Regions from separate parts of the Paenibacillus sp. P32E genome, predicted to be linked through region 2. Evidence: riboswitches for the same ligand, from Rfam matches in the RefSeq annotation. Region 2 holds a riboswitch; each other region holds the start of a gene.

Region 1 (8,051 bases), on a different contig from region 2:
ACAACTTGTTACTTTTAATGTATCTTCCAATACTAAATTTGTAGGTATTGATAAATTTCGTATCCAGACCGATGGATCTTATCAAGTTACCGGGGCTTTTGGAATCGACAATATCAATGCAGTTAATTTCAGAAACACAAACACTGCACCTGCTTTTATTGGTGTAACAACCAGTTTTATCGTAAATCAAGATTCAAGTGCAACAGATATCAAAGGTCTGCTTCATGTAAGCGATACTGATCCCAGTCAGGTAGAGACATGGTCACAAAGTACGCCGCCAAATCATGGGACACTCAATTTCTTAAGCGCAACAGCAGCCAGTGGCAGTACTGATATTGCACCGGGAGGAACCATTACCTACACACCTGCCAGCGGATATGCAGGGACTGACAGTTTTACTGTTCGAGTTAGTGACGGTACGTCAACTGCGACAAGGACAATTACAGTTACAGTGAATGCCAATCCGACCTACACCGTAACGTATAACGGAAACGGCAGCACTGGCGGTACGGTTCCGACCGACAGCAACAGCTATCCGCAGGGGAACACCGTGACGGTGCTGGGGAACACCGGAACGCTGGTGAAGTCAGGGTATACGTTCGCCGGCTGGAACACCGCTGCTAACGGAAGCGGCACCAACTACGGGGCGAATGCCACCTTCAGCATGGGCACGGCGAATGCAACTCTCTATGCGAAGTGGACAGCCAATCCGACCTACACCGTAACGTATAACGGAAACGGCAGCACCGGCGGTACGGTTCCGACCGACAGCAACAGCTATCCGCAGGGGAACACCGTGACGGTGCTGGGGAACACCGGAACGCTGGTGAAGACGGGCTATACGTTCGCAGGCTGGAACACCGCCGCTAACGGAAGCGGCACCGACTATGCGGCGAATGCCACCTTCAGCATGGGCACGGCGAATGCCACCCTCTATGCGAAGTGGACGGCCAATCCGACCTTCACCGTAACGTATAACGGAAACGGCAGTACCGGCGGTACGGTTCCGACCGACAGCAACAGCTATCCGCAGGGCAACATCGTGACAGTGCTAGCGAACACCGGAACGCTGGTGAAGTCGGGCTATACGTTCGCAGGCTGGAATACCGCCGCAAACGGAAGCGGCACCGACTACGCAGCCAATGCTACCTTCAGCATGGGCACGGCGAATGCCACCCTCTATGCGAAGTGGGCGGCCAATCCGACCTATACCGTAACGTATAACGGAAACGGCAGCACCGGCGGTACGGTTCCGACCGACAGTAACAGCTATCCGCAGGGGAACACCGTGACGGTGCTAGGGAACACCGGAACGCTGGTGAAGACGGGCTATACGTTCGCAGGCTGGAACACCGCCGCTAACGGAAGCGGCACCGACTATGCGGCGAATGCCACCTTCAGCATGGGAACGGCGAATGCCACGCTCTATGCGAAGTGGACGGCCAATCCGACCTTCACCGTAACGTATAACGGAAACGGCAGCACCGGTGGTACGGTTCCGACCGACAGCAACAGCTATCAGCAGGGGAACACCGTGACGGTGCTAGGGAACACCGGAACGCTGGTGAAGACGGGCTATACGTTCGCAGGCTGGAACACCGCCGCTAACGGAAGCGGCACCGACTACGGGGCGAATGCCACCTTCAGCATGGGCTCGGCGAATGCCACCCTCTATGCGAAGTGGACGGCCAATCCGACCTTCACCGTAACGTATAACGGAAACGGCAACAGCGGCGGTACGGTTCCGACCGACAGCAACAGCTATCCGCAGGGCAACACCGTGACAGTGCTAGCGAACACCGGAACGCTGGTGAAGTCGGGCTATACGTTCGCAGGCTGGAACACCGCCGCTAACGGAAGCGGCACCGACTACGCAGCGAATGCCACCTTCAGCATGGGCACGGCGAATGCCACCCTCTATGCGAAGTGGACAGCCAATCCGACCTTTACCGTAGCCTATAACGGAAACGGCAGCACCGGCGGTACGATTCCGACCGACAGCAACAGTTATCAGCAGGGGCACACAGTGACGGTGCTGGGGAACACCGGAACGCTGGTGAAGACGGGCTATACGTTCGCAGGCTGGAACACCGCCGCTAACGGAAGCGGCACCGACTACGCGGCAAATGCCACCTTCAGCATGGGAACGGCGAATGCCACCCTCTATGCCAAGTGGACAGTCAATCCGACCTTCACCGTAACGTATAACGGAAACGGCAGCACCGGCGGTACGATTCCGACCGACAGCAACAGTTATCCGCAGGGGAACACCGTGACGGTGCTAGGGAACACCGGAACACTGGTGAAGTCGGGCTATACGTTCGCGGGCTGGAACACCGCCGCTAACGGAAGCGGCACCGACTACTTGGCGAATGCCACCTTCAGCATGGGCTCGGGGAATGCCACCCTCTATGCGAAGTGGACGGCCAATCCGACCTTCACCGTAACGTATAACGGAAACGGCAACACCGGTGGTACGGTTCCGACCGACAGCAACAGCTATCAGCAGGGGAACACCGTGATGGTGCTAGGGAATACTGGAACGCTGGTGAAGACAGGCTATACGTTCGCAGGCTGGAACACCGCCGCTAACGGAAGTGGCACCGACTACTTGGCGAATGCCACCTTCAGCATGGGCACGGCGAATGCCACGCTCTATGCGAAGTGGACAGCCAATCCGACCTTCACCGTAACGTATAACGGAAACGGCAACACCGGTGGTGCGGTTCCGACCGACAGCAACAGCTATCAGCAGGGGAACACCGTGATGGTGCTAGGGAATACTGGAACGCTGGTGAAGACAGGCTATACGTTCGCAGGCTGGAACACCGCCGCTAACGGAAGTGGCACCGACTATGCGGCGAATGCCACCTTCAGCATGGGCTCGGCGAATGCTACCCTCTATGCCAAGTGGACAGTCAATCCGGCCTTCACCGTAACGTATAACGGCAACGGCAACACCAGCGGTACGGTTCCGACCGACAGCAACAGCTATCAGCAGGGGAACATGGTGACGGTGCTGGGGAACACTGGAACGCTGGTGAAGACAGGGTATACGTTCGCAGGCTGGAACACCGCTGCTAACGGAAGCGGCACCGACTACGCGGCGAATGCCACCTTCAGCATGGGCTCGGCGAATGCCACCCTCTATGTGAAGTGGACGGCCAATCCGACCTTCACCGTAGCGTATAACGGAAACGGCAACACCGGTGGTACGGTTCCGACCGACAGCAACAGCTATCCGCAGGGGAACACGGTGACGGTGCTGGGGAACATCGGAACGCTGGTGAAGACGGGCTATACGTTTGCAGGCTGGAACACAAAGGCGGACGGAAGCGGTATGGATTACACGGTTAGCGGTAGTTTCGCGATGGGAATGGCTAATGCCACCCTCTATGCGAAGTGGACGGCCAATCCGAGCTTCACCGTAACGTATAACGGAAACGGCAACACTGGCGGGACGATTCCGACCGACAGCAACAGCTATCAGCAGGGGAACACAGTGACAGTACTAGGGAACACCGGAACGCTGGTGAAGACAGGGTATACGTTCGCAGGCTGGAATACCGCCGCTAACGGAAGCGGCACCGACTACGCGACGAATGCCACCTTCAGTATGGGCTCGGCGAATGCCACCCTCTATGCGAAGTGGACAGCCAATCCGACCTTCACCGTAGCGTATAACGGAAACGGCAGCACCGGCGGTACGGTTCCGACCGACAGCAACAGCTATCAGCAGGGGAACACGGTGACGGTGCTAGGGAACACTGGAACACTGGTGAAGACAGGGTATACGTTCGCAGGCTGGAACACGAAGGCGGACGGAAGCGGCACCGACTACGCGACGAATGCCACCTTCAGCATGGGCACGGCGAATGCCACGCTCTATGCGAAGTGGACGGCCAATCCGACCTTCGCCGTAACATATAACGGAAACGGCAACACCGGCGGTACGGTTCCGACCGACAACAACAGCTATCAGCAGGGGAACGCGGTGACAGTGCTGGGGAACACCGGAACGCTGGTGAAGTCGGGCTATATGTTCGCAGGCTGGAACACAGCTGCTAACGGAAGCGGCACCGACTACGGGGCGAATGCCACCTTCAGCATGGGCTCGGCGAATGCCACCCTCTATGCGAAGTGGACGTCATCAAATGCGCAGTTGTCCAGCTTGTCAGTGGATCAGGGGACATTGACACCAGCATTTACAGCAGCAACTCTGAAATATAACGTGAATGATGTAGCTAATTCGGTTTCAAGCAGCAATCTTTCTTTTACCACAGCGGATTCCCATGCGACGTTTACCGTTTCGGGAGCCGTGTACAGTTCCCTAACGGGCAATATGTATACCTATAGAGCCAACAACTTACAGGTGGGCGCGAACCTGATTCAGATTAGCGTAATGGCCCCAGACGGTACTGGCAATACGTATATGGTAACTGTGAATCGGGAGGATGTATCAAGGTTACCATCACCGGGTGGTCCGCCGGCGGACAGTATAACGCCAACAGTGACACCTGGACCTACGAAACAAGAGGTTGATGTATTCAATAGCGGCATTGTTAATGTAATAAACTTAGTTAATGCTTTCGAGTCCAAGGTAGAGGAAGCTAAGAAATCTAATGTTAAGGTTGAACTTGCTGATACGAAAGGGCACTGGGCCGAAAAAACTATCGATACTTTCGTAAAGCTCCATGTGATTGAAGGTTACAACGATGGTACGTTCAAGCCGGATGGTGAGATTACGCGCGCTGAATTTGCAGTGATTCTGAGTCGGGTATTCGATATCAAAAGCGGCAACAATACTGGTGTTGCATTTAAGGACGTTGGCAGTCACTGGGCGAAAGGCGCCATCGAGAAGCTTGCAGAGGCAGGGGTTATCAGCGGCTACGAGGATGTTACGTTCAAGCCAGATAAAACAATCACCCGCGAGGAAATGGTTATCCTTTTGTCCCGCATCTTAAACCTTAACAACGTAACGAAGGACACCACCAAAGGCAATTTCAATGACCTGAAGGGTTCCTATGCAGCAAACGAGATCAAAGCTGAAGCACAAGCTGGTATCATAAACGGCAAAGCAGATGGGAAATTTGATGCTAAGAGCAACGCCACACGCGCAGAAGCTCTGCAGATCATCCTGAATGCGCTGAAGCTCAACCCGCAATTGAAGACGCTGTTGGATTCACTTAACTAATGCCGGTTCTCCGAAAAAAAGGGGCTGGCCCAAAAGTGGATTTTCTATGGCGGAAGGCAGTTCTCTTCATTCTTAAAACCACAAAAAGTGAGCAGAGCAGCGATTCTCCTGTTATTGAAGGATCGCTGCTCTGTTTTTTTGGTCATGGGTGGCTTGCTTTAGCAGATTATGGGTAAGGGAAAGCCATCCTACCTCAAGCGTCACTTTCTCCATACCGCGAAGTAGAAATCGCCGGAAGCCCCGGTTGCAGTTGTCCAAATACACTTTCCGGTTCCGTCATTTGACGCACGGCCAAGCGTAACCTTTCTCACTCCGTAGAATTTCCCGGCTGCTGCCAACACCGTAAGCGCCTAAGGTTTATAGTGCGTGCGGCCTTGGCTTTGGACGATTGGGACAGCTTGCGAGAAATGGAGCAACAGTGAGCAAATCATCGGCCGAATAAGAGTGAAACCAAAGAATGCGCCTTCATTCGCGGAGGGGAGGCGTTTTTGGCTTCTTTTGTCATCCCGGACGTTTTACAATAAATGCCCACAGGCGTAAGATTCAAATCAACAACCGAATGTAAGTTAACTGTTCTCATATGGCTGAATTCCGTAATTGGGAACGGGGGAACCAATGGTGAATGCGGCTTTTGCACAGTCAGCTGCCGCTCACCCGGGGTGAATCCCTGCTGCGTGCTGAAAAGCCGCTGTGGCAGGGTAGGGCAATCTCGCTGCCCGAATCCGTCAGCTAACCCCGTAAGCCTCGAAGAGAGAGGATGAGCGCCATGATCGATTAACCGACCACGGAGAGCCCTGCCGCTTCTGTGGTCTTTTTGTTGTGTGTGCAGGAAGGAAAGGCAGTCTGTACAAGGAACTAGAAATCTCATAACAACGATAATTAGAGACATTAAGGGTTATTTAAAATGCTCTATTATAAATGCTTCAAAGGGGGGATTCTTATCGTTACTGTATTTATCGTGTGCTTCTGGGTTGGACTAATACTCCTCCTCAGCGGCGGATTTCATGGGCATGGCCTGGCGGGTCATCTGCATGCGGGCGGCGGCGATGCCGGTGGACCCGGCTTTGTACCCATACTCCCTCTGATGGTGTTTGTCACAGTCTGGGGCGGTACAGGTTACGTGCTTGCCCGGTTCAGCGAAATGAGGATGCTCGCAGTGGTGCTGATTTGTACCGTGCTCGCTCTGCTTCTGGGCTGTGTGATGTATGCGGTGCTGGCCCGGGTGATGACCCGGTATGACAGCAGCATGAATGAACTGGATTACGAGCAGGCAGGGCAGCTCGGGTACATCAGTATCCCTGCAGCGGATGGGGCGGTCGGGGAAATGAAATATGTACTGCACGGAACCATGCGCTCCATTGGAGTACGGGCAGAATCCGGCCAGCAGCTTGATAAAGGCGACAGGGTTATTATTTTGAAGGTGAACAAAGGAATGGCGGCAGTCACCCTCTTCGAGAGGGATATCGATCAATTATAATTCACGGGGAGTGTCAATCCGAATGGTTATTCTGTATGTAATCGCGGCAATTGTTGTTGTTATTCTGCTGGCCTTGTTCAGTATCGTGAACTCTTATAAAAAGGTTCCGCCCAATCAGGCGATGATTGTGTACGGCCTTGGCGGCAAAAGAGTGGTCCAGGGCGGCGGGACATTCGTCATCCCCGGCTTCCAGAACAATAAGACCATCTCTATGATGTTGATGAGCTTCGACGTCATCCCGGCGCAGGCGATGTTCTCCAAGCAAGGCATCAAGCTCAACCTGGAGGCGGTGGCTCAGATTAAGATAAAAAGCGATCCTACCGCTATTCTGACTGCCAGTGAGCAGTTTATCGACCGGCCGGAGGAAGACCGCGAGACGATTATCCTGCATTCGGTGGAAGGCCATTTGCGCGGCTTAATCGGACAATTAACAGTGGAATCCATTCTCAAGACTCCTGACGAAATCAACAGCAAGATGCGGGAGACCTGCTCGGAAGACCTCGACAAGATGGGACTTGAGGTAGTCAGCTTCACCATTAAGAAAATTACGGATGACAAAGGATATATCGACAATATGGGGGTTCCGGAAATTGAGCGCATCCGGCGGGATGCCAGCATCGCCAAGGCGGAAGCGGAACGCGACATTCAGATCAAGCAAGCCGAGGCGGAGAAAGAATCCTCCATTGCCAAAGCTAATGCGCATCAGGCCACCATTGAAGCAGGAACTGCCGCCCGCGCCAAGGAATCTCAGTTTGAGAAGGAATTGAACATTAAGCAGGCGGACTTTAAGCTGGAGACTGAAGTGAAGAAAGCACAGGCGGATCTTGCATACGAATTACAGCAGAACAAAATCAAGCAGTCGCTGGTTACCGAGCAGGTCAAGATCACGCAGATGGAAGCGGAGGCGAACCGGACCGTCCGGGAAATCGAAGTTGAGCTGAGACAGAAGGAGCTGGAGGCAACGGTGATCAAGCCTGCTGAGGCGGAGAACCAAGCTACGATCATGAGAGCGGAAGCCGCCAAGCAGCGGCAGATTCTTGAGGCGGAAGCAGAGGCAGCCACCACGACCAAACGGGGGCTGGCAACAGCGGAAGCAGAGCTGGCGAAAGGGAGAGCCAACGCAGAAATTGTTCAACTGGCTGGAGCGGCGGAAGCAGGGGCACTGGAGAAGAAAGCCGAAGCGTACAAACAGTTTACGCAAGCCGCACTCACAGTGGAATTCTTAAAAGTTCTGCCAGAGCTGGCTGAAAAAATCGCTTCCCCGCTGGCCAAGGTCGATAAGATTACAGTGATTTCACAGGATGGGGCTTCATCCGGGGTGAATAAAATCACCGGTGATATCGCTAAAATCATGGCCCAGGTTCCTGAATTGACCCAGTC
Region 2 (8,051 bases):
GGCCATGACACAGCTTAGCGGGCGTAGCGTTCACGCAGCACCCGCGCCGCCTCCAGTACACGGATATCGGTGTACTGGAGCTTGTACCCTGCGGCCGCCAGCCCGGCCGCAGGCTGAAGCTTGACGCCGCGCCGGGCCAGGGCCTGGCGGAATCCTTCGGCGAATACATCCGCCGAAGCCGGTCCGCCAAGCTCGCCAAGCGCGGCTAGGGTCTGCGGCATGACGCGCGGATAGTCCAGCGCGTCATCGCCATCCGCGGCGGTATCATAGAAGCCGCGGATCAAATGCCCGCGCTCCAGCCCGGAGCCGGAGACGATCACGAACGCGTGCACGAAGTACGCGCTGCTCTGCCTCCGCTGGGCGATGCCGCAGAATTTGCGGCCGCCGATGGCCAGATCGAAGTCGCCCGGGCAATACGACCCGGCGATCTCGCCTGCCCGGATCTGTGCCGCTGCCTGTGGATGGCTGACCGCAACGGCTTCTGTGATCAGCGAAGCCAGCAGCCGGAAATCATCATGAAAGTCCAGCTTGCCCGGACTTTTGCGGAGCAGCAGCGATACGTTGACGATGCCGGCATCCAGCGGCACAGCCGCGCCGCCGGAGTGCCGCACCGCTGTACGGTAGCCCTGCTCTTCCAGCGCGGCCATGGCTTCAGCTGCCCGCGGCAGCTTGCTGTCCCGCAGGCCCAATGCCACTCCGCCGGGATGGCTCCATAGATGTACAGACGGCGGAACAAGGCCCGCACCCACATCCCTGCAGAGCGTCTCCTCGAACGCGAACGGGAGCAGCATATCTCCGGCAACCGCTTCAACGGGCTCTTGCATCGCCGCGGCTTCTGCTGCATCCGCTATCCTTCCGGAGTCTGCGCTTTCCGGTGATGATTCCCCTGCCGCCAGGTGCTCAAAGAGCGCCATAACCGGCGGGAGCAAACCCGCAGACGGATACACCTGCTCAGGCTCAGACTCCTGGAACAGGACCTGCCCCTGCTCCTGCACTCGCTCGTACATATGTCTTTGCTCTACTGCTTGCTCCTGCGCTTGAACCCGCTCTTGCCCTTGCCCCTGCTTTTTGTATTCTCCGCTCATCCATAACCCCTCCCGGTGACCATCGTTTTCCTCTTTCGCGTAATCAAGACATCCACACTTACTGGCTTCCTGCAGACTGCCGTCGAATACTCCGTCTTCCTGTACTATTTTACAATACCGGCAATATTCCCATTGTAACCGATCCGGGGTGCAGCAGCGAAGCTCAGGACAGCACCTTCATTTGAAAAAGCAGGATGATAGCGTTATCCTTAAGGTATATGAAGAGCATTCGTCCCGCCCCAAAGCTCATGCTATACACAACCATTAAGGAGTGATGCCGTATGACTGACCTGCTAACCGTGAAGGAACGGCAAATCAGCAAAGCCAGACAATGGGAGCTGGCGCTGAACAAGCTCTATCTCAATTTCCGTGATTACAGCAAGGATGCGCTGAAGGAGTTCGGCGATGAAGATACCCATCAGGCCAGAGTGAACTGCCGTAAGCTGCTGACGCTATTGTCCATTCTAGATCCGGAGCATCTGGTGACAGCAGATCTGTATAGTACCTTCAAAGAGGCGCAAAAAAGACTCGGCAAGGTTAGAGACGCGGACGTGCTGATTGAATCCTTCAAGGATAGACGGGAGCAAGCGGAGGAAGCCGGAGAAGCCAAATCGGCCAAGCTGCTCAAGGCTGTTATCCAGTACGAGAGGAACGAGCGGAAGAAGTACCGCAAGAAACTGAGCACCAAACTGCCCAAGCTGTGCGGCAAAGCGTTGGACGCCGAGTGGGAGGCATTCCTTAGCAGCGATCTCGAGGCACTGGCGGCCAAAAGAGATGCGAATGTTGTCATGCGTGAGCTTGAGGTCGCTTTCGAGCAGAAGAAAAAAGCCTGCAAGACCCTGTTTAAGGGTCCTGAGGCCGAATCCAAAGAAGCCTTCGATGCGCTGCATGAGCTGCGGATTGCCGCCAAGGAATTGCGTTATACCGCCGGTGCCGCTTCCTTTGCGCTCAACCAGAAATTTCACGCCCATGAGGAAATCTACAAAGACATCCAGGAGCAGCTCGGTACTATTAACGATAAACGGGGATGGCTGGAAGTGATCCAATCCATTGGTCGTGATGAGCTGGGGGTCAGCCTTAAGGTATGGACTGAATTCACGGACAAACTCCATGCTGAAGTGCTCGAAGCGCTGCACCATAATGAAGTGGTACCGTTCCCATTGAATGCGAAATAACCGCACTTCGTTCCATTTATAATTTTTCCCACAAGTGGAAACGGCTTCGCCGTCCTTTTAAGGATGGTATCCGTTTCAGCGAGAAATAGAAGGATAATTTATAGCGTGAAACATATAAATTCTTATATTTTAACAAAAAGGCAGGAAGCCAAGCATTATGCGGCTTCCTGCCTTTCCTGCGTTTACCGGCTATTCGCGGCAGCAAATTTGTCCAGCACGCCCTGATAAGCCGATTTCGGGCGCAGTCCTACCAGTTTTTCCATAGGCTGCCCCCCATTGTATACGATCACGGTAGGGAGGCCCATGACTCCCGCTTCTGCAGCCAGCTCCGGCAGCTCATCGCAATTCACTTTGAGGATCGTGATATTGCTGCCATACTCTTCATCCAGTTCCTCCAGAACCGGCAGAAGACCCCGGCAAGGCGCGCACCATGGCGCTCCGTAATCTACCAGCACAGTTCCACCTTCCTGCAGCTGTCTCCGAACGGTATCGGCGTGCCCGGCATTTATAACAGTCATTGTTAACTCCTCCTTATCAGTCTAAGAATTTATTCAGGTTATTCTGATTCCTGCTGCTCCTGCTGTATGGAAGCAATCCGTTCCTCCAAATTCTGCTTGATCTGGTTCAGCTGCAGGAGCTGACGCTCAATATCCTCCAGCTTGCTGCGGTACAGCGGCATCACTTCTGCACAGAAAGCCTCTTTTTTCTTCAGTACACAATTCAAGAAACCGGCGATTTCCTCGGTCGATAAGCCCAGATTCAAATACAGTTTGATCGTCTCCACCGTCTCCACGGACAAGAGAGAATACTCTCGGTATCCATTGGCCTGGCGGAGCGGAGTGATCAAGCCCTGACGTTCATAATATCGCAGAGAACGGATGCTGACACCCGTCCGTGCGGCAAGCTCACCTATTTTCATGGTCTGTTCTCCCCGGGGTTCATGAGAAATGGTCTGTTCTTAGTATAAACCCTGACACCAGTGTCAGGGTCAAGGCTTTTTATCGCCGGGAGCAGCCAATCAACCAAACACCAAAAAACCAACAGCAGTCTAACGCTTCCGTTGGTTTTTACACTATCCATCCATATGATGTTGTTAAAATGATCAAAGGCTATAGTAATCCGGCCGCCCACAGACCACCCCTTGTAATCATCTGCCGGAACGGCTCTACGGAAAAGGAAGGAAGATGATGGCCCGGCATCAGATACACAACTCGCCCCATCCCGAACTCATGACACCAGGCTGCCGCATGATGGGCCCCCTCGTGGAAATACTCCGCCAGCACCGTCGTTTCAAAATAGGGCTGCATGTCAAAATAATACGGCTCGTCCTCGATCACAAAGTCGGTAATCCCCTGCATGACCGGATGGCCTGTTGCCGGAACCGTCATCTGAAGCTCAGTATAGGCCGGATGATGCGTGAAATGCGCTCCCAGCATCACACCCAGCTCCTGGTTACGCTGCAGTGAGATCCCATTGTGCACTACGAGCAGTCCACCGCCGTTAGCTACATAGGAGAGCAATGCCCCGCTCTGTTCAGGAGCTATTTTGTTGTCCGAAAATTCTGTATACGCTATCACAAGCTTGTAAGCCGATAGGCTGTCCGGACTGAGCAATGAGTAATCTTCCGTGGATTTCACGTCCAGCTTCCCGGCAAATAACGCCTCAAACACGTGGTCCACCCCGGAGAACGGATGATATTTAACCTCTGTATAGCTTCCCAGCGCCAGTGCCTTCCATTCTGTCATCTTTTATCTACGCCTTTCTCTTAGCGAGAGTTGTTCTTACCAGGGCCAGGGATTGCCGTCCAGATCAAGATAAGCCGGTTCCATGCCCATATGCGTCTTATGCTCCTGCACGATTCCCATAATTTTGCGGGCGGATTCTTCAGGGGGAATAGGGGCTGCCTCATTCTTGTCACCGTTCATGTAGGACTGGAGCCAACCCGGATGAAAAACCATCACCTGGCCGCCCATGACCCGCAGATGATTGTGCAGCAGAGAGGACTGCATATTAAGCGCCGCCTTGGACATACAATAACCGTACATGTTAATCCGCTGATTGCGGCTGATGCTGCCGGCTTCAGAGGAGATGTTCACAATTAGCTTTTGCTTGCCTTGCAGCAGGAGGCCCATCAGCGAATTGCTCACCCGCAGAGAGCCAAGCGTATTCACATTATAAATGCGTGCCATCGCGGTGTCATCCATATCTACCAGCATGGTGGCATCATCCGCACGGTCAATAATTCCAGCATTGTTGATGATCATATCCAGATGCCCTGTGCGTCCTGCAATAGTTCGTGCCGCGCAATTTACGCTGTCGCTGCTGCCGACATCCATCGGAACCAGAATTAGCTGTTCTTTATATTTTGTATTGAGTATTTCCAACGCTTCCGATTCTTCCAGGTACTGCCCGGCAAAAACCTTATATTTATTCTCCAGAAGCCAACGCACAAGGAAAAACCCGAGTCCCCGGTCGGCACCGGTAACACAAGCAGCCTTTTTCATGGAATGGGTCACTCCCTCTTATCAGACATCAATATACATAAATCGCCATATCCCCTACACCTTAGCATGGGAATTGTCATTATTCAACGTCCTCTGCTGGACTATTCTGCTAATGCATTCCCTGCTGATTCTTCCTTTTGATTTAATTTTGAACTATGTTACAATCAGGAATATCATTGTTAACAACCGAATTGTTAGCAAAATAAACTACCAGGAGGGTGAACCCCTAATGTCCATACAACAAATCCACAGTCTTGATGAATTGCATCAATACATTGCACAACCCGGTAAAAAACTGCTCTTCAAGCACAGTACCACCTGCCCGATCAGCGCCAAGGCGAATGAAGAATTCCAGGCTTATGTCCAGAGCTCCGGAACCCCCGCTGCTGTGGTTCATGTGATTGAAGACCGTCCGGTCTCCAACCAGATTGCCGAAGATTTCGGCATCAAGCATGAGTCCCCGCAAATCTTCCTGCTGGAAGATGGTGAAGTCCGGTGGAACACCTCCCACTGGAAAATCACCCGCGATGCCCTCAAGGAAGCTGTGAGCCAATGAGCCAACCTGTAATCATTTATTCTACAGCCAACTGTAGTGACTGCAATCAGGTGAAACAGCTGATGAAGGAGCAGGACATTCCTTTTGAGGTACGGGATGTAATGACCAGCACGGTTTATCAGGAAGAAGTTGAGAAGCTGGGCTTCATGGGCGTTCCTGTTACAGTAGCCGGGGCACATGTCGTCAAAGGGTTCAATCTGCCCGAGCTGAAGGAGCTTATCGCAGCTACGAAATAAATATGCCGGAACGCTGGCAGGAGAATGCCGCGTACGGATTCATTGGTTTAACTTGAACAAAAGGGTATCCGGGAGCTGTTTGCCCCTGAATACCCTTTTTGTCTTGCCTAAGGAATGACCCGTATTTTGAGGCAGAAATAAAAACAGGCGTGCCAATGAGATAATGGGCCGATATGCAGTAAGATATATGGTTTTATCTGTTTATTTCCTTCGAATTATTCGATTTCAACGTGAAATTGGCGCAGCAACTCCCTTTTCCTTTTTTACAAAGACCTCCCCGAAGCAGTATGATTCGTTTTGAAAGTAATTCATGAAAAATTACATGAACGCTGAATTCCCGGCACACGGGAAACGGGGGAACCACCGGGCCACAAGGCCTTATTGGGGTGAATCCTAAGGAGACTGCAGAAGTGCGGTCTCACAAGGTAGGGCGACTCTCACCGTCCGAATCCGACAGCTAACCTCGTAAGCGTATAGAGAGAGATCTTAACCCGCCAAGCTTAAGCGCCAGGTTTATTTAAGCCTGTACCGAAGCCGCAGCAGAGGTTCTCCTCTGCTGCGGCTTTTTTGCGGAAATTAGTGAGGTATCGGAGTTTCGCCGGGAGAGCGGCCGGGGCTAGGTGAAAAGTAGTATATCTAATCCGGGGAGGAATACAGGAATGGAATCGCGCATGTCGGTTTCCGCATCCGAATTTGCGGAATATGTTGAGAAGTATAGCGGAAATATCTTTACGCTCTGCAGGTTGCTGCTGGGACAGGGTTCTGAAGCGGAGGAGGCTGCCGTGAAGAGCTTCACAGAGCTGTATATACCTTATCTCCGAAAGGGCTGCGACCCGCAGAGCTTCTCTCTTCTGGCCTACCGCGAATGCATCCGGCATTGCTTCCGGATTGCACAAGGCCGTAAGGCCAGCAGTACAGCTTGTCTCTCCTGGGAGGACCAGCTTGTGCATGCGCTCCGGTATGGCTTGCGGCTCCCTTTGGCGGAGATCAGTCCGATCCTCATGAAAAGCATGCCAGAGCTTAAGGCGCAGCTCCGGCAAATACGTGAACTACTGGCAGCACATGAAGCTGCACTGCCGAATTCCAGTTTATCTGCCGGCTAAAAGTGAACAGCACTGCAGGCCAAAACGGATTTGCAGTCCTGTACAGGGAGCCTATACTACTGAAGCAGCGGTACAGAGTATCGCTTAAGGTACCGTCCAGAATGAGAGGTATTTCTACCTCTCATTCTGCCCGCTAGCCCGGTTATGGCGCGACCAGAGGTATTTCTACCTCTCATTCTGCCCGCTAGCCCGGTTATGGCGCGACCAGAGGTATTTCTACCTCTCATTCCGCCCGCTAGCCTGTTTATGGCGCAACCAGAGGTATTTCTACCTCTCATTCCGCCCACTAGCCTGTTTATGGCGCGACCAGAGGTATTTCTACCTCTCATTCTGCCCGCTAGCCTGATTATGGCGCGACCAGAGGTATTTCTACCTCTCATTCCGCCCGCTAGCCCGTTTATGGCGCGACCAGAGGTATTTCCTTTTCTACCTCTCATTCCGCCCGCTAGCCCGTTTATGGCGCGACCAGAGGTATTTCCTTTTCTACCTCTCATTCCGCCAATTTCCCTGCCTGCGCTCAATTCAAAGGTACTTAAGCGGGTTAAACTTCAAATCACGGCCAACCCTATGAATCACGGTAATGACACCCACTTCTTATTGCTCCCTCTGGCTTTACCATCTATTGAATCACTTCATTTCTTCCGTTTATCCCTCTCACTTTTCAATCGGAGTTATCCATAGTTTTAGACTTAAATAATTTCTTAAGCCGCAAAAAAGCCGTGGCAACCAGCCTCGGCTTCTATTCCGTTTTTATTATTTTTTGCCTTTTTTGCTATTCTTGTCTTTTGTGCCTTTGCCGCCCTTGGCGAATCTCAAGAATGCCATGCAGCACCCTAATAATCCGATACCCAGTAATAACGTCTGTAGCGCACCCAGCCAGGTTGAACCTTCTGAATCAATCAGGCTGCTGAGGATAATCAACAGGATCGAAGCCGCTACCATCAAGGGCGTTTGTCTTTTTTTCATCAACATTACCACTCCTTACTTACTAAGGTACACCATACGGCATGATTCCGCCAGATGAACAGATAACGAATGCCGGAGACTGGTGTTTTCTATACGGTATGTTTTTCAAAACTTTGTAAGTTTGTCAGCCACCGATTCATTGGGCATTGGGTCCGATCAATCAAGACCTTGATGATTGCTCCCAAGGGTCTTGGTAAATTATAGAGGAATAAATACAAGCACTGAAAGGAATTGTGCGTACAGGGGTCTTGAGAAAATCTCATACGGGGATAGTGAGCATTTCTTCTTAGCCGCCCAATTCATTCGGCACTGGGTGGGGGTATAAGAAAGACCTTGAGGGGTATCGCCCCTCAAGGCCTATAACATTAATATCCGTATGCTGTTTCTGTTGTCTCACATAGTGTTTTCGTTAATTTACCCATATGA
Region 3 (6,988 bases), on a different contig from region 2:
TATAATTTTAAAGGAAATACCATCATTTCAACAGTCCCGCCGGGACAGAAAGGAACTCTCATTTGAACAAATCTAAAAAAAACAGTGTCATGGTTCCCCAAATGAGTAAAGCGGAGAAACGCAGGGCAGAGCAGGAACAGCAGAAGCAGAAAACGAGAATTCTGATTATTAGCACAGTAGCCATTGTAGTGATTATTTTCACCCTTCTTTTTATACTTGCGTCGAAGGATTCATCTTCAAATGCAGGTTCAGGCAAAGCGGTTGACTTCAATTACAGTGAACTGCCAAGACTAGGTAAAGCAGATGCACCCGTTAAAATCGTTGAATTCGGTGATTTCAAATGTCCGGCGTGCTCCAATTTTGCAGGTGTCATCAAGCCACAGCTGGCTCAGGAATATGTGAATCAGGATAAGGCTGCTATATACTTCGTAAATATGGCCTTTATCGGTCCGGATTCTGAGACAGCTTCCCTGGCAGCCCTGTCTGTATACCATCAGAACAGTGATGCTTTCTGGACGTATTACGATGCGATTTATGCCAATCAAGGGGATGAAAACGCAGAATGGGCTACAGAGGAGTTCCTGGTGAGCCTGGCTGAGAAAGAAAAGCTGCCTATCGATTTGGATCTGTTGCGTAAGGATATCAAGGAGAAGACCTATAAGAGTGAGCTGCAAAGTGATATCAGTCTTGCCAAGGCTTCAGGAGTTACTTCCACGCCTACTGTATTTATCAATGGACACAAAGTAGATGAGCCATTCAAAATGGAAGCCATTAAGGCACAGATTAAGTCCGCGTCCGAAGCAGTGAAGGCCGAGTGATGAAGTTCTCTACGTTCTGCAGACGCCACTGTCTCTATCTGGCCTGGTTTGTGTCTGTTATTGCAGTAGCGGGAAGCTTATACCTAAGTGAAGTGCTGAAATATGAGCCTTGCAAGCTATGCTGGTTCCAGCGTATCTTCATGTATCCGCAGCTGATTCTCCTGGGAGTAGCTACATACCGGAATGACAAAAAAATTATTCCCTATGTACTTCCATTAAGCCTTATTGGGGGCAGCATTTCTATTTATCATTATGCCGAGCAGAAGATTCCCGCACTCAGCAAGGTGCTCCCGTGTACAATTGGCGTGCCCTGCAATAAAGATTATCTGAATTTTTTTGGGTTCATTACGATTCCACTGCTTGCGCTGATCGCCTTTGCTCTTATCACGATTTTGCTCTGGACCGGACGTAAAGAGGACACAGTAGAGTAGCTGAAGCCACTGCAGAATTTAGAGCACAAATCATTCCTGAAATTTCAGACACAAATGAGGTTCAAAACCCTGAAAAAACACGTGATGACGGGATAATCGCAGAGAATGAAAGATCGCGTTATCTCTCATCTTGGTTTTGCGTAAATTGGATGTTTTTTCATTCTTTTTTCATTTTTTTCACCGCTTTACGGAAGACGTATTGTAGACTATCATTAGACCTTGTGAGAAGTTGAATATGCGCTGAATTTTCCGTATGGAAAAACGGGGGAACCAACATTGGCCTAAGCGCCAAAGGGGTGAATCGGGAACGGTCCGGAAGGGCTGCAACCGTAGGGCTACCACAGCCCGAATCCGCCAGCTAACCTCGTAAGCAATGGTGGGATAATGACGATGCGTAAGCATGCGGATCATTTCCGTATGCTTATTTTTGTGCCTGCATTTATGAAATCCACCAATGAAAACAGCGCACGGTATTACCGTTTCAACGTAAGCAAAGAGAGGAACTGTTATTACAATGGTAAGCAAGGTAAAACGACTATTGATCGGGCGTCCGATGAAGTCGAACGAACTAGATCATGAAAAGTTATCCAAGGTGAAAGCACTGGCTGTCCTGTCTTCTGATGCGCTATCGTCTGTAGCCTACGGAACGGAACAAATTCTGATTGTACTGGTGGCCGCAGGCTTCACAGCCATCTGGTACTCATTGCCAATCGCATTAGCCGTATTGGGCTTGCTGGCTATTTTGATTTTATCCTATCGTCAGACCATCTTTGCTTATCCGCAGGGCGGAGGCGCGTATATCGTAGCCAAGAGCAACCTCGGGGTTCCTACCGGACTCCTTGCTGGCGGATCGCTCCTGGTAGATTATATTCTGACCGTAGCGGTTAGTGCATCAGCGGGTACGGATGCGATCACATCCGCTTTTCCAAATCTTCATAATCATAGTGTGTTAATCGCCGTAACCGTTATTCTGCTCTTGACTATTGTCAATCTGCGGGGCGTTACGGAATCTGCATCTTTCATTGCAATTCCCGTGTATTTATTCGTGGTATCGATCTTCGTGTTGATCATTGCAGGGGTATTCAAATATGCTACTGGCGGAGCCCATGCTAATGTCCCTGAGATTGGGGCAGCGGTATCGAATGTAAGTTTGTTTTTACTGCTTAAGGCTTTCAGCTCCGGCTGTTCAGCTCTGACAGGGGTAGAGGCTGTATCGAACGCCATTCCAAACTTCAAGGCGCCTGCGGAGAAAAATGCAGCGAAGACTTTGATGTTGATGGGAATTATCCTGGGAAGTATGTTTACCGGAATCACACTGCTTGCCTACTGGTACGGAATTACACCGGATACCAAAGCCACGGTTGTATCCCAAATTGCTGAATCTACTTTTGGACGTGGCGGTTTGTACTTTTTCATACAAGGGATTACAGCTGTGATTCTGTTCCTGGCAGCCAATACAGCTTATTCCGCTTTCCCGCTGCTGGCGTTTATGTTCGCCAAAGACAAGTACTTGCCCCATGCATTTATGGTCCGCGGTGACCGCCTGGGCTTCTCAAATGGTATTATCTTTCTAGGTGTATTATCAGCCCTGCTTGTGGCTGCTTTTCATGGAAATACAGAAAGTCTGATTCCTTTGTACGCGGTGGGTGTATTTATTCCGTTTACGCTGTCCCAGCTTGGGATGATGGTGCACTGGTATAAAACCAAACCTAAAGGCTGGCAGAATAAATTTACCGTGAATACGGTGGGGATGCTAACTACTCTGACGATTACTCTGATCTTCATTATTACGAAGTTCTCCAGTGTCTGGATGGCTTTTATCTTCCTGCCCGTTGTAATGTTCGTATTCCACCGTATACACCACCATTACCTCAATACCGCCGATCAGCTGCGTATTTGTCCGGCAACGGATAAACCCTGCATCAAAGGAAGCACTGTGGTTGTTCCTGTCTCGGGTGTGACACGAGCCGTACTGCATTCGATCAGCTATGCCAAGTCCTTAACGGATAATGTGGTGGCCGTCTATGTTGGGTTCGATGAAGAAGAAATTAACAAAATGGAACAAAAGTGGGAGGAATGGAATCCGGGAGTACGCTTGATTGTTCTACGTTCCCGCTACCGCAGCATTCTGCGCCCACTGGTCAAATTTATTGAAACAGTCGAGTGGAAGACCGCTTCAACCGATCATATTACAGTACTTATTCCACAGTTCGTTACCAAGCATTGGTGGCAGGCGGTTCTGCATAATCAGACCAGCTTGTTCATCCGTTCTTATCTGATGAATCAAAAAGATATCGTAGTAGCAACAGTGCCTTATCATTTGCACAAATAAGATGTACTTCATAGCACGGCAGTTTCCGGATACTTCGGGAGCTGCCTTTTTTCATGGTATTATTAGGAATAATCAGAACAGTTCAAGGGGAGATTTTTATGGCAATCTATTTCATAATCTATCATATTCTGAAAGGATTAGAATGGACGAACAAAAGCAGGAAGGCATTTCCGGCATCTTATACTAGTATTCATAAAGTAGAGTATTGCAGTGAGACATGGGAAATTTCTCTGGAAAACTTAACAGAGCATCTGTGAAGAAGAACGGGTACTGCAAAAAGAAAATATTTATATTGACATAGAGAATGAGAATCAATATCATTTAATGAGGCGCGGCGAAGATATACAACCCTCTGAAGCAATTAGATTCTACATATACAGGATTTTATAAATCTACGGTGCTAATTTGCTCTACCTGAGAGAAGAGATCCCTGTGAAACCATAAAACTTTAGGGAGTGAAGATAATGTCGGATCGATTGAACACAGATCAGTTAAGTATTGGGTATGCGGAGGCATTGATTGTCAAAGGACTGAACCTGTCTCTTCCAACAGGGAAAATCACTGCGCTAGTAGGGGCAAACGGCTCAGGGAAATCTACCATTCTCAAGACGATGGCACGTATCATGAAGCCTAAGAGCGGCAGCGTGATGTTGGACGGCAAGTCGATTCATAACCTGTCTACCAAAGAAGTAGCCCGGCAACTGGCGATCCTGCCGCAGAATCCCACTGCACCAGACGGACTTACGGTATCTGAGCTGGTGAGCTATGGGCGTTATCCACATCAGAAGGGCTTTGGTACGCTTACTTCTGAGGACCGCAGCATTATCGCAAATGCGATCTCGGTAACGGGTATGGAAGAGTTCCACGACCGCCCAATTGACCGTCTATCCGGAGGACAACGCCAGCGGGCTTGGATTGCAATGGCTCTGGCGCAACAGACCGATATTCTTTTCCTGGACGAGCCGACAACTTTTCTTGATATGGCTCACCAGCTGGAGGTTCTACAACTGCTGCAGAAGCTTAATCAGGAAGAAGGACGCACCATAATTATGGTGGTGCATGATTTGAATCATGCCTCCCGTTATGCCCAGCATATGGTAGCAATCAAATCCGGAAATGTGATTAGTGAAGGGGCACCGGCTGAGGTAATGACGCCAAGTGTACTGCGTGAAGTATTCGGGATTGAAGCGGATATTATCCCTGATCCACGGACAGGAGTGCCACTCTGTCTGCCTTATGAATTGGCAGCATACAAAGCGGTGTGAATTCCTTAAGAACCAGCCTTCGCACAAGGTCAGGTTATAAACGTGAAATGTGACTCATAATGATTATATATGCAGCTGGCCACAGGCTCCCGTCATTGACAAGGGAGCCTGTTCGTTGTTAAAGTTGTGGTTGCCCTGGTTAAATCCCACCTTCCTTAATTGCATATAAATAACGGGGCTCGCTCTTATAGTGAATCAAGGGACATTATTTTTATAGAGTCAAAGGAGCAAAGAACATGAATATCAGCAAAATATATGAGGATCTGCAGCAGCTGGTTCCGACGGGCATGGTGAAGCAGCGTGAGACGCTGGAGAGTTATGTGTTCACACGTATGGGGGGGCAGGCTGATATTCTGGCAGCACCTGCGACGTACGAGGAACTTCAGTCCATTGTTACATATGCCCGTGTAAATGAAATCCCGTTGACCGTTCTGGGTAACGGATCGAATGTTATTATCCGTGACGGCGGGATCCGCGGGATTGTCCTGCATACAGCTGACTTAACCGAAATGGGACTAAGGGACAATCTGCTCTATGCCCAGTGCGGTGCAAAGATCATCGAAGTATCCAGATTTGCCTTAGAGAAGAAACTTACAGGCCTAGAGTTCGCCTGCGGAATTCCGGGAACTGTAGGCGGAGCTCTATATATGAATGCTGGTGCCTACGGCGGTGAGGTCAAGGATGTGCTGCAAAGTGCACTTGCCATCAGCAAAGCGGGACGGCTAGTGACACTCCAAGGTGACGAACTGGAATGGGGTTACCGCAAAAGTGTCTTTGCCAGCGGCGAATTCATCGTGCTGGAGGCCCGATTTGCATTGCAGCCAGGTGATCCTGTGAGTATCAAGGCGGCCATGGATGATTTGACGCACCAGCGTGAATCCAAGCAGCCGCTGGAATACCCATCATGCGGAAGTGTCTTCAAGCGCCCTCCAGGAAGGTTCGCCGGACAGTTGATTCAAGAGAGCGGACTTCAGGGAATAAGAATCGGGGGAGCCGAAGTGTCGCGCAAGCATGCTGGATTCATTGTGAATACCAATCATGCCACGGCCAAGGATTATATTGGTTTGATTCATCATGTTCAGTCTGCGGTTAAGGATAAGTTCGGAATAGAGCTGGAGACGGAAGTTAAGATTATTGGAGAAGAGTAACATATTACAGGACGCAGTTCATATACCGCGTCCTGTTTTTTTGTATGGAGCATTGTTGCCTGAGAATGGGTGTATTCAGCTTTTGGAGATGGAATATTTGGCTCTGTCTGTCCGCAGTTCAACCTGACCGTCATGAACTGTATCCAGTTGAAGCCCGCTGACAGCAATCTCGTAATTCAGCTGGGGCAGTGGTACAAGCTCGCCATCCCTGTTCAATGTGTTGCCTGTGCCACGCAGAATCAGTGCACTGTCCAGATATTCATCAATAACATCTTCGGCATCACGATAATCCACGGTTTCCAGATTGAAGTGGACGGTGTCCAGGTCTTTCATCTCCTGTTTGTCAATCACCAGGGTTTCGCCCCCTTGGGCGGTCAGCCAATCCATTAATTTCTGTACACTTTGATCCATCAGTTGATCCCATCCTTATCAAGAAGATTATAGAAATTAAGTTACCCTTTTCTTCGAAATTGAATCCAGTCTTCTGAATACTGCTTTTAGTTGGATAATGGAATATAATTTAATTACTTTAATAATTCATGACGTTAATAAATTCACTACCGGACCTGCAGATGATTGTAATATTCTTTTCTAGTGTAAATTACTATCAGGCACTTCTATTTATATCTGAGCTATTTTAGTTAAGGAAGGTGAATCTATTGTGGAGTGCTCTGTTATGGGGGGCCATTTCCGGCTCTGCTGTGCTACTTGGAGCGCTGCTGGCGTTATATCTGCCGATCCCGAACAAGTTGATTGGATTCATTATGGCTTTCGGTACGGGGGTACTCATTGGTGCGGCGGCGTATGAACTGCTGGATGATTCGGCCAATGAAGGGGGGCTTATCCCGGCCATTATCGGATTCACAGCCGGTGCAGTGGTGTTTACACTATTTGACTGGTATATCTCGCACAAAGGCGGTGCAGGACGTAAACGATCCGTCAGAGACAGCAGCAATACGAAGGCGCAGGGAGGTGGTATGGCTATTTTTGCGGG
Region 4 (8,051 bases), on a different contig from region 2:
CAAATATTAGCTTGAATAATGACGGGATTTTCTTCATTTCCGAGAGCGGGAAAGCTATAAATAAAGATGCGGCTGTACCTAATAAGATAATTACGTAAGCAGCGGGTGCTGCCAAGGCAGTTAACGGTGCACCTTTAAGAAACATCCCCCATACTATTGTAACCAGACCAAAAATCAAACCGATTATTGTTGAAATTTCCATTTATGCACCTCGTCCATGAGAATTAAGATATGATCTGACTATACCGCGTGTATCATCCATGACCAGCGGTGTGACACTCTGCGTCTGACCAATAACGTATATTCTTATTTATCGACAGCATTCCCTTTTTTGTGAAGTCATTTTTTCGGCTATAATGAGTAAGGCAGGTTATTATTCATCTATGGAGAAAACGGAGTGATTGACGTGGGTGTGAAGCATGGAAGAGATTACAGTGATATTCTGAGTGAACTGACAGAAGCGGTAGGAAGAATTTCTGACGGGTATGTATTTTTTGAGATGGAACCCGATGAATGGCAGGAGCTCCCGCAGGAATCGAAGACGGAGGTATGGGAAGCACTCGCTGAGGATTTGTTCTACGCCTTGGGCAATGAACCGGTGATCGAGGTTGGCAGCGGCGTTGTAATCTACGATAAAGAAACACACCGGATAAATATTTTACTGGGCGAAGAGGATCTGGCTTCAGTCCTCCTGGTCTAAAAAACAGACAACCTTAAGGCGGCCGGTTTGCCCGCAGCCTGTGCCACGTGGTAAAATTGATGGAGCAGAGTACTATTTGCCAGGGTTTGCGAATACAATAAACCGAAAAATAGCCATCATCCTGGCGCATCCCTTGGACTTTTATAAGCTGAGGGATGTTTTGTTTAAGGCATCAGGTATCATCGAATGGAGAAGAGCAATAAGCTGTTAATTTAGTAAGGGAGGAAGAACATTGCAATTTACGGAGGAAGAGCTGCGGGAGCAGGTGAGTAAGCTGGAAGGATGGAAGCTGGAACCGAGTACCCTGGTGCGCAAATACATGTTCAACGAATATATGAAAGGCATTGCCTTTGTGGATGAGGTTGCAGCCATATCGGAAGCATTCGAGCATCATCCGCATATTACGGTTGATTATAAAACTGTTGTCCTGCGTCTGTCTACCCTTGGGGAGGATGGCCTTACAGCACTCGATATCCGGCAGGCCCATGAATTTAATGAGGCTTTTGAGAAGAACCGTTAAGAATCTATCTCATATGAGGCCGATCAGATTGGAAATTCATAACCCTTATATAAAAGAATGCCCGGTACAGGATCAATATGATCCGTGCACGGGCATTTTGTGTTCCATATGATGAGATAAGAAGTAAGGTTATTTCTTCTCCGCAAGCCACATCGCTACATTCGCGATCTCCTCAGGCGCCAGCTTATCCTTGAAAGAAGGCATCTGTCCGCGGCCTTTGGTGACAATGGTGAAAATCTCTCCGGCGTCATGCTTGCCGCCTTCCTGCTGGAGGCTAGGGCCTACGCCGCCCTGAAGCTGGTCACCATGGCAGGTGATGCAATTCGCCTTCTTTACTGTGGCCTCAGCGCTCGCCGCATCCATCTGCACTTCCGGCATCGTTGGTTTGTTCTCCTCGGCGACTTCGGCTTTGCCGGGCAAGGTGAACATTAAGATTACCGCAAAGGCACAGGCGGCAAAAAACAAACCGCTCATGATCCATTTCTGCATCTGCATCCGTCCCCTCCATGTAAGCTGCTTCCTACATTATACAAGAAGGTAAAGCGTTATCATAGCGTTTGTGACAAAAAAACGAATGATTTGTGCTATTTATCATAGACCATACAATAAAATAGCTTATCGCCCGTTGGAGTCCGGCGTTCATATGTATCCGTAATCGTAAAACCACTTTTTTGATAAGCACGAATGGCTCTCTGGTTCCAGGTAAGCACCTCCAGATCTATCTCGCGCTCCGGATATCGTGCCAGGGCTGCCTTGACGATGGCGCTCATGAACAGATGGCCCATGCCTTGCCCGCATAGATCAGGCCGCATACCAATTCCGAGCCGAACTACACCTTCCATCGGGAATAGCTGTGCAAAGCCACAGAGGAACCCTTGGCTGTTTACCACCGAGACGTATTGCTCACCCCGCAGCCGGGGATCGCCGAACTCAATGTCCAGAGCCTGCATTTGCTCCCAGGACATCCAGCCATAAATGTTGTACGGGGGTTTGTATACCCATTCACAAATTTCTGCAGCGTGATTAACTTCCATGGGGACAACGTAAAAAGTTACCGGAGAACTAATCATCCGCCATCCGCCTCCCTTCAGAACAAAACGTTATATCATAATTATATACAAAACGGTTCCATTTCGACGCATAAACAATATATTTTAGAAAATTACAAAAATCGCGGTTTTTTATGTTTTGCAAATAACGAGAAGGGTAAATAATTTTTATAAAGACAAAAAAACAAGCCCCCTCCAAGATTTCGGCAAAAATCCTGGATAAGAGCCTGTTCGGTTATAAAAATTACTGCTTATTGCACATCGTCATTATCTTGGGAATCGGAAGCTACCGCTTGAAAAGCATCTGTGCTCATGATTCGTTTGGCGCCAACGTAGCGGTTGACGTAGTAGCTGTCACCCAGCGAGCTGATGGTTACACCACGCTTGGAAGAAGCGTGTGCGAACTTGCCTTCACCGACATAAATGCCGACATGAGATACCCCTTTACCGGTTGTATTGAAGAATACGAGATCTCCCGGTCTAATGTTATCGCGGGATACGGCAGTGCCCATCTGGTACTGGGAACCGGACTGGTGAGGAAGGTTAATTCCTATCTTATCAAACACATACATGGTAAATCCGGAGCAATCAAACCCGTTAGTCGAAATTCCGCCCGATACGTATTTAGTGCCGACGGCTTTGTCGATAACCTGATCCATTTTAGAGTCTGCGAAAGCGCTTCCTGCTCCGATGGTAAGAATGATCGAAAAGCTGAGTAGTGCTGCTGCTAGCTTCTTCTTCAAAAGTAAATACCCCTTCCAAATGCCTACGAGGTTAGCTTAAGGGTTCGGTTGAAGGTCCCCTATGACCCCTCTGTAAATAGGAGGTCAATTCACCCAAAATCGGTTCCCCCGTTTCCCTAATTGAATAAGGAACTCGGCACCACTGTTGATTAGATTAGCTTACGGATCAAAACAATGACAAAACCTTTGTAAATCAGGTTTGAATAATTACAAAAATGTTACTATCAACTCACTGCGATAATTGTAACAAAGACAGAAGCACTTGGCAATCACTTAAAGCATATTAATACATATTTTTTGAGCCTTTTAAGAGAAAAGGGCTTGATTTACGCGAGTTCTTTACGCCGTAAGTCAGCTGCATGGAAGATCTTAATGGGGTTTTTATCAAAAAGGTGTTTCGAAACTCTAAAAAGTGTGTAAAAGGGAGAATAAGGAAAAGGGAAAACCCGGAAAATGATTACGGCAATAATCAGCTCCGGGCTCGTATAAATTACATTTAGTTGTAAAGGTGTAATGTGAGGGGATCAAGCTTCAATTAATCGTAGGCAACAGTTTTGTAGGCTGTAGTGCTCATCACTCGTTTAGCGCCAACGTAGCGGTTGGCCCAGTAAGCTTGACTCAGCGAAGTTATGGTTACACCGCGTGAGCTGGAAGATTGTGCGAATCTGCCTCCACCGACATAAATGCCGACATGGGAAACTCCCGACCCAAAGGTATTGAAGAATACCAGGTCACCTGAACGCAGGTTGTTCCGTGATACGGAAGTTCCAACGCTGAATTGAGCCTTGGACGTGCGCGGCAGGGTAAGCCCGACATTTTTAAAAACATACGAGGTAAAGCCGGAGCAATCGAAGCCGCTTGTGCTAGTGCCTCCGAATTTATAGGTGGTTCCGATGGTTTTTGCGATAACGGTATCCATCTTGGAATCGGCGAAAGCGCTACCAGCTCCGATTGTGAATACCATCACTAGTGCAAGTGCGGCTGCGGTACATTTCTTCTTAAAATTCTGACTTCTCAAAAGATGTACTCCTTCCAAGGCCTGCGAGGTTAGCTTAAGGATTCGGTAGAAGGTTCCCCTATGACCCCTCTAAAGCGAGGTCAATTCACCCAAAATATGGTTCCCCCGCTTCCCGGTGCAGGGAATTTGGCGTTTTATGCACCAGAAGAGCGACGTGTCGACAATTAGTAAACGCTTGGAATGTTAATGTGATTGAATGTGTTGCATCTTAGAGATTACAAATTTGTTACTAGTAGTACAGGCACCATTGTACCAGAGGATTTACAGTTTTGCAAATACTCTTATTCACTTTGTAATTCAAAAAAGAGTCCCGCTCCCTCAAGGAGCAGCGACTCTTTTATTATGCCGGCTGAGCGGCTTAATTATTGTGGAAATGATTTACTGGACCAAAGGTGGTATTGAGCGGCGATTCCCCACATTTTGAACAGTGTATTGGGAAGGGGGGAGAACTGCCGAAGCAGAAGTGCCGGCATCCCCGGACAAAAGATCGATGCCGCTCCGCAAGCAAGCATCATGATCAAACTCCCTGCTCCCATCACAAAAGATAATCCCGCAGAAGGAAGGATCACCTTCAGACACACCAAGAGAGAAGAGAAAGTGCCTGTACCACCCGTATACCCGAACTGCATGTACAGCAGTACTTTTCGGATGAAGAACAGATATAGCAGCCAGGCCAGAATGTAAGGCACCAGTTTCAGCAATAGCTTATAATCCAGAATTCCGCTTAACAGCAGTCTGTACATTTTGGGAAGAAGCCAATACAGCGGCAGGGCTGTAAGCACCCATTCTGCAAGACTGAACAGCATCACCGGAAGCCCATACAGACGCATACCCGGAAAAAAGAACATCCCGCGCTCCCCCTTACGCTCCTGATGGAGCTCATGGAGCAGTCCTGCGCGGATGAATGGGGAGAGCAGCAGTCTGAATGCGCTTAGCGCCAGCAGCATCCAAAGCCAGTGCTGAACACCGGAATCGGAACCCAGTGCGAGCTGGCCCTCCACATAATACAGCAGCCTGCCTATCCCGCTGCCGCCCGCATCCTGATCGGGATAACGCAGCAGTACCGGGACTACGGCGCTTTTAACGAACTTGTACATGAAATAGCCCCAGAACAGCCGGTAGATAAACAACAGAATCAGTATATAAAATTGCTCTTTCATGCTGTGCCAGCCGCGGGATATCGATCTTTTCACAATCCTTCACCTCACCAGACAAGAGTTCCGAGCAGATTTTCAATCAGGTTGGTCATGCTAAGCGTCCATCGTGAGAGCGTGTCAGGTTCCAGTTCCGCGAGTCTGAAATTATTCAGATGCTTATTCTCCAGCAGGATGGAGTGCTCGGGATCAATCTCTGCCGATATCAGCGGCGCTTTGTAGGACAGCTGAAAGGTAGTTTGCTTGTCTTTTCCATTCCAATACCGTTGAACGGTATATCCATCCGAAAAGGTGAACTTTACTGGCACATCCCCATACTGACTGCCTTTGTTGCTCACGGCGACTGATGAATCATAGCGAAGGCTATCTATATCGCTCCCTTTGTGAAAGGTGTTGATAATGTTATCTATGGCAAAATCAGGAGCGCCGCCACTGTAAACATATTGATCGAAATACGCCTGCCACGATTTTTTGGTTACTTTTTCTACGGTCTTTTGAAAATCAGCTGTGGTAGGATGCTGGAAACGGTATTTGCGGGCATAGGCGGCCATGATGGCATCCATCGTTTTGGTTCCCACTTGCTGCTCAATGTCTTTGAGGACCAGTTTGCCCCGGATGTATACGTTACGAGTATAGGCATCATCTCCGGTGTATTTCCAGGTCTCCAGTTTGAGCGGCTGTGATGAAGTTACCAGACTGGCCTGAAGTGCAGAGTTGGAGGTTACACCATATTCCTGTTCCATCAGCCGGTCTTCTGCATAAGAGGTGAAGCTCTCATCCAGCCAGGCTTCCTCAAATTCATTGCTGGCTATCATGCCATAAAAAAACTGATGCCCGATTTCATGGATGACCGTACGTTCAAGCTGGGTGCCTGGAGCATCTCCGGCTGCGCCGAAGGCAGTGATGAGAGTAGGGTACTCCATCCCGCCTGCGCCATTCCCCGCCTTTGGCGGAACGACGATAGATAGTGTGGAGTAGGGATAAGAACCGTACCATTTGCTGAAGGCGCTTAGAGCAGCTTTGGCCGCCTGAAAATAACGCTCCTGTAAACCCTTATGCAACGGGTCTAGATAGAGCTTAATCCTTACCCCGGGCACGCCAGGTGCAGAGAAGGCTTCCTCGGCAACTGCAAAGTCGGGAGAGGCCGCCCAGGCGAAATCATGAACATCATCGGCGTAGAACTGGTAAATCTTCTGGCCCTGCTTCAGCCTTGCGGTCTTCACCGGGAAGCCGGTCGCTGCGACTGTATAATTGGAGGGCACGGAAAGGGTTACACTGTAGATCCCAAAATCACTGTAGAACTCGGAGGTACCGTGGTACTGATGCAGATTCCAGCCTTCCTGTTTTGCCCCCCGGGTGCCAGCAGGCTCATACACACTAAGCTTGGGAAACCATTGTCCAGCCATTACAAAGTCACCTGAAATTCCCATGCGGGCGAATATTTTAGGCAGCTTGACCTCATACTTCAGCCTGAGCGTAACACTTTCCCCTCCGTTCACGGGTTGGGGAAGATGAACCTTCACCAGGGTCCTGTCATTCACATTGCCATCGTCAGGCTGGGCATACTGCAGACGCTGCATAAGTGAGACACCGTCAGAGGTCCGTAGATCGGTCAGAGTCATGCTGCCGTAACCATTCGCTGGCATTCTATCCCCGCGTAGTGTTCCTCCGGATTCTTTCATAAAGGTGGTATCTTCAGAAGCAAAAGCATTCGGATAAAGATGGAAGTAGAGGTCTTGTACCGGTTTTTGGCCGGGATGGGTCCAGGTCACCGTTTCGGAAGCCCTTAATGACCCGGTAGAGGGGATTAGCTGCGCGTCAATATGATATTCGACCACCCGCTCGCTTAGCGCCTCTGAGACGGGGAGCGGCTTACTCTCCGGGAGAACGGGTTGCGGAGCTTTGATCTGTGCAGCTACAGGGGACTTGGCCTCTTTTGGTGCGGCAGCTGTCAGAACATCGGGGTTGTGCCCTGATAACGCCCAAATTCCACCTCCTAGGGCGAAGGCGGCAAAGGCCGCAAAGATGAGGTTGTACCTTAATGACCGTGGCTTCATACTGTGATTCCTCCCGTGACAAGCATCTACGGGATGTATATGTTTGCATTCGGCGTATTATTAGCTAAAATTAAATTATATTCACGTTCTATTAGAGGGAAGGATGTGCACTTGTGGATAACAACCAACCAGAGGGTAAAAAACCGATGGCTCTGAATATCGTAAATGCCAAGAGCAAGCATAAAGGCTTCGGAGCAGGTTCCATCGATTTGAACAATGTATCGCCGGTTATTATTGACGGCGGTGAGGCCGTTATCGATATCGGTGCCATGCATGCCAAGAGCAAAGTCGAGAAGGGGATTAAATTCAGCCCGAACCGTGAGGATGTACCTGACGGAAGACAGGTATGGGTGGTCTGGGTAGCTGTGGACCGTACCCCGGAAGGCCAGTCTTACGGGGGGATTACTGCCTGTGAGATGTGGATTGATACTGAAGCCCGCCGGGGGTGGAAAATTCTTGCTGATCATGTGAACAAGCTGGATTCCGCGTTGAAGCGCAGAGTGATTCTGGAGGGGATTGGAGCAGCTGACAAAGCAGCCCTAAAGTCACTGCTGATTGCCCATAATGCAGAATGGTGGGACGCATCGACCGAGGAGTTAAAGGCAGCATTATCGGAATAAGATGAACACCAGTCTTTATGAGGACCAATAAATTGCGTTTCCCAAAAACAGCCAAGCCCTCCAATTCAGGAGAGCCTGGCTGTTTGTATTGTGTATGAAAGCGCAGGATGCCGGGTATAGCATTGATCCTATGATCTACTGAGCAGGTTGAGCTTGCGCTTGAGCTGGCTAACGCGGGCTTGGCTGATGC

What was found. A riboswitch is a leader RNA that binds a small molecule or an ion and turns the genes downstream of it on or off. The one in region 2 is predicted to bind cyclic di-AMP.
Region 1: another riboswitch for cyclic di-AMP. It lies ahead of A3848_RS07635 (NfeD family membrane protein); the one in region 2 lies ahead of A3848_RS20890 (hypothetical protein).
Region 3: another riboswitch for cyclic di-AMP. It lies ahead of A3848_RS08275 (APC family permease); the one in region 2 lies ahead of A3848_RS20890 (hypothetical protein).
Region 4: another riboswitch for cyclic di-AMP. It lies ahead of A3848_RS21840 (C40 family peptidase); the one in region 2 lies ahead of A3848_RS20890 (hypothetical protein).

The regions. Positions count from the first base shown of each region.
Region 1 covers NZ_LVYY01000006.1:154,757-162,807, forward strand. Annotated here, with positions in the region: gene A3848_RS32820 (InlB B-repeat-containing protein) at 1-5,194, shown strand, start outside; partial or broken gene A3848_RS33545 (transposase) at 5,306-5,524, opposite strand; cyclic di-AMP (ydaO/yuaA leader) riboswitch at 5,767-5,953, shown strand; gene A3848_RS07635 (NfeD family membrane protein) at 6,099-6,671, shown strand; gene A3848_RS07640 (flotillin family protein) at 6,694-8,051, shown strand, end outside.
Region 2 covers NZ_LVYY01000024.1:241,180-249,230, reverse strand. Annotated here, with positions in the region: gene A3848_RS20935 (lipoate--protein ligase family protein) at 15-1,085, opposite strand; gene A3848_RS20930 (CHAD domain-containing protein) at 1,367-2,260, shown strand; gene A3848_RS20925 (thioredoxin family protein) at 2,443-2,778, opposite strand; gene A3848_RS20920 (MerR family transcriptional regulator) at 2,817-3,179, opposite strand; gene A3848_RS20910 (ThuA domain-containing protein) at 3,370-4,005, opposite strand; gene A3848_RS20905 (SDR family NAD(P)-dependent oxidoreductase) at 4,042-4,764, opposite strand; gene ytxJ (bacillithiol system redox-active protein YtxJ) at 4,994-5,320, shown strand; gene A3848_RS20895 (glutaredoxin family protein) at 5,317-5,556, shown strand; cyclic di-AMP (ydaO/yuaA leader) riboswitch at 5,874-6,044, shown strand; gene A3848_RS20890 (hypothetical protein) at 6,216-6,659, shown strand; gene A3848_RS20885 (hypothetical protein) at 7,413-7,625, opposite strand; gene A3848_RS20880 (DUF7674 family protein) at 7,991-8,051, opposite strand, start outside.
Region 3 covers NZ_LVYY01000007.1:86,431-93,418, reverse strand. Annotated here, with positions in the region: gene A3848_RS08285 (DsbA family protein) at 102-818, shown strand; gene A3848_RS08280 (disulfide oxidoreductase) at 818-1,249, shown strand; cyclic di-AMP (ydaO/yuaA leader) riboswitch at 1,478-1,637, shown strand; gene A3848_RS08275 (APC family permease) at 1,764-3,581, shown strand; gene A3848_RS08270 (ABC transporter ATP-binding protein) at 4,046-4,846, shown strand; gene murB (UDP-N-acetylmuramate dehydrogenase) at 5,083-5,994, shown strand; gene ymzB (protein YmzB) at 6,070-6,405, opposite strand; gene A3848_RS08255 (ZIP family metal transporter) at 6,654-6,988, shown strand, end outside.
Region 4 covers NZ_LVYY01000026.1:14,861-22,911, forward strand. Annotated here, with positions in the region: gene motA (flagellar motor stator protein MotA) at 1-202, opposite strand, end outside; gene A3848_RS21820 (hypothetical protein) at 407-700, shown strand; gene A3848_RS21825 (4a-hydroxytetrahydrobiopterin dehydratase) at 933-1,220, shown strand; gene A3848_RS21830 (c-type cytochrome) at 1,350-1,709, opposite strand; gene A3848_RS21835 (GNAT family N-acetyltransferase) at 1,805-2,290, opposite strand; gene A3848_RS21840 (C40 family peptidase) at 2,521-3,012, opposite strand; cyclic di-AMP (ydaO/yuaA leader) riboswitch at 3,018-3,161, opposite strand; gene A3848_RS21845 (C40 family peptidase) at 3,548-3,976, opposite strand; cyclic di-AMP (ydaO/yuaA leader) riboswitch at 4,034-4,172, opposite strand; gene A3848_RS21850 (hypothetical protein) at 4,393-5,190, opposite strand; gene A3848_RS21855 (M1 family metallopeptidase) at 5,235-7,241, opposite strand; gene A3848_RS21860 (YwhD family protein) at 7,355-7,861, shown strand; gene A3848_RS21865 (AbrB/MazE/SpoVT family DNA-binding domain-containing protein) at 7,990-8,051, opposite strand, start outside.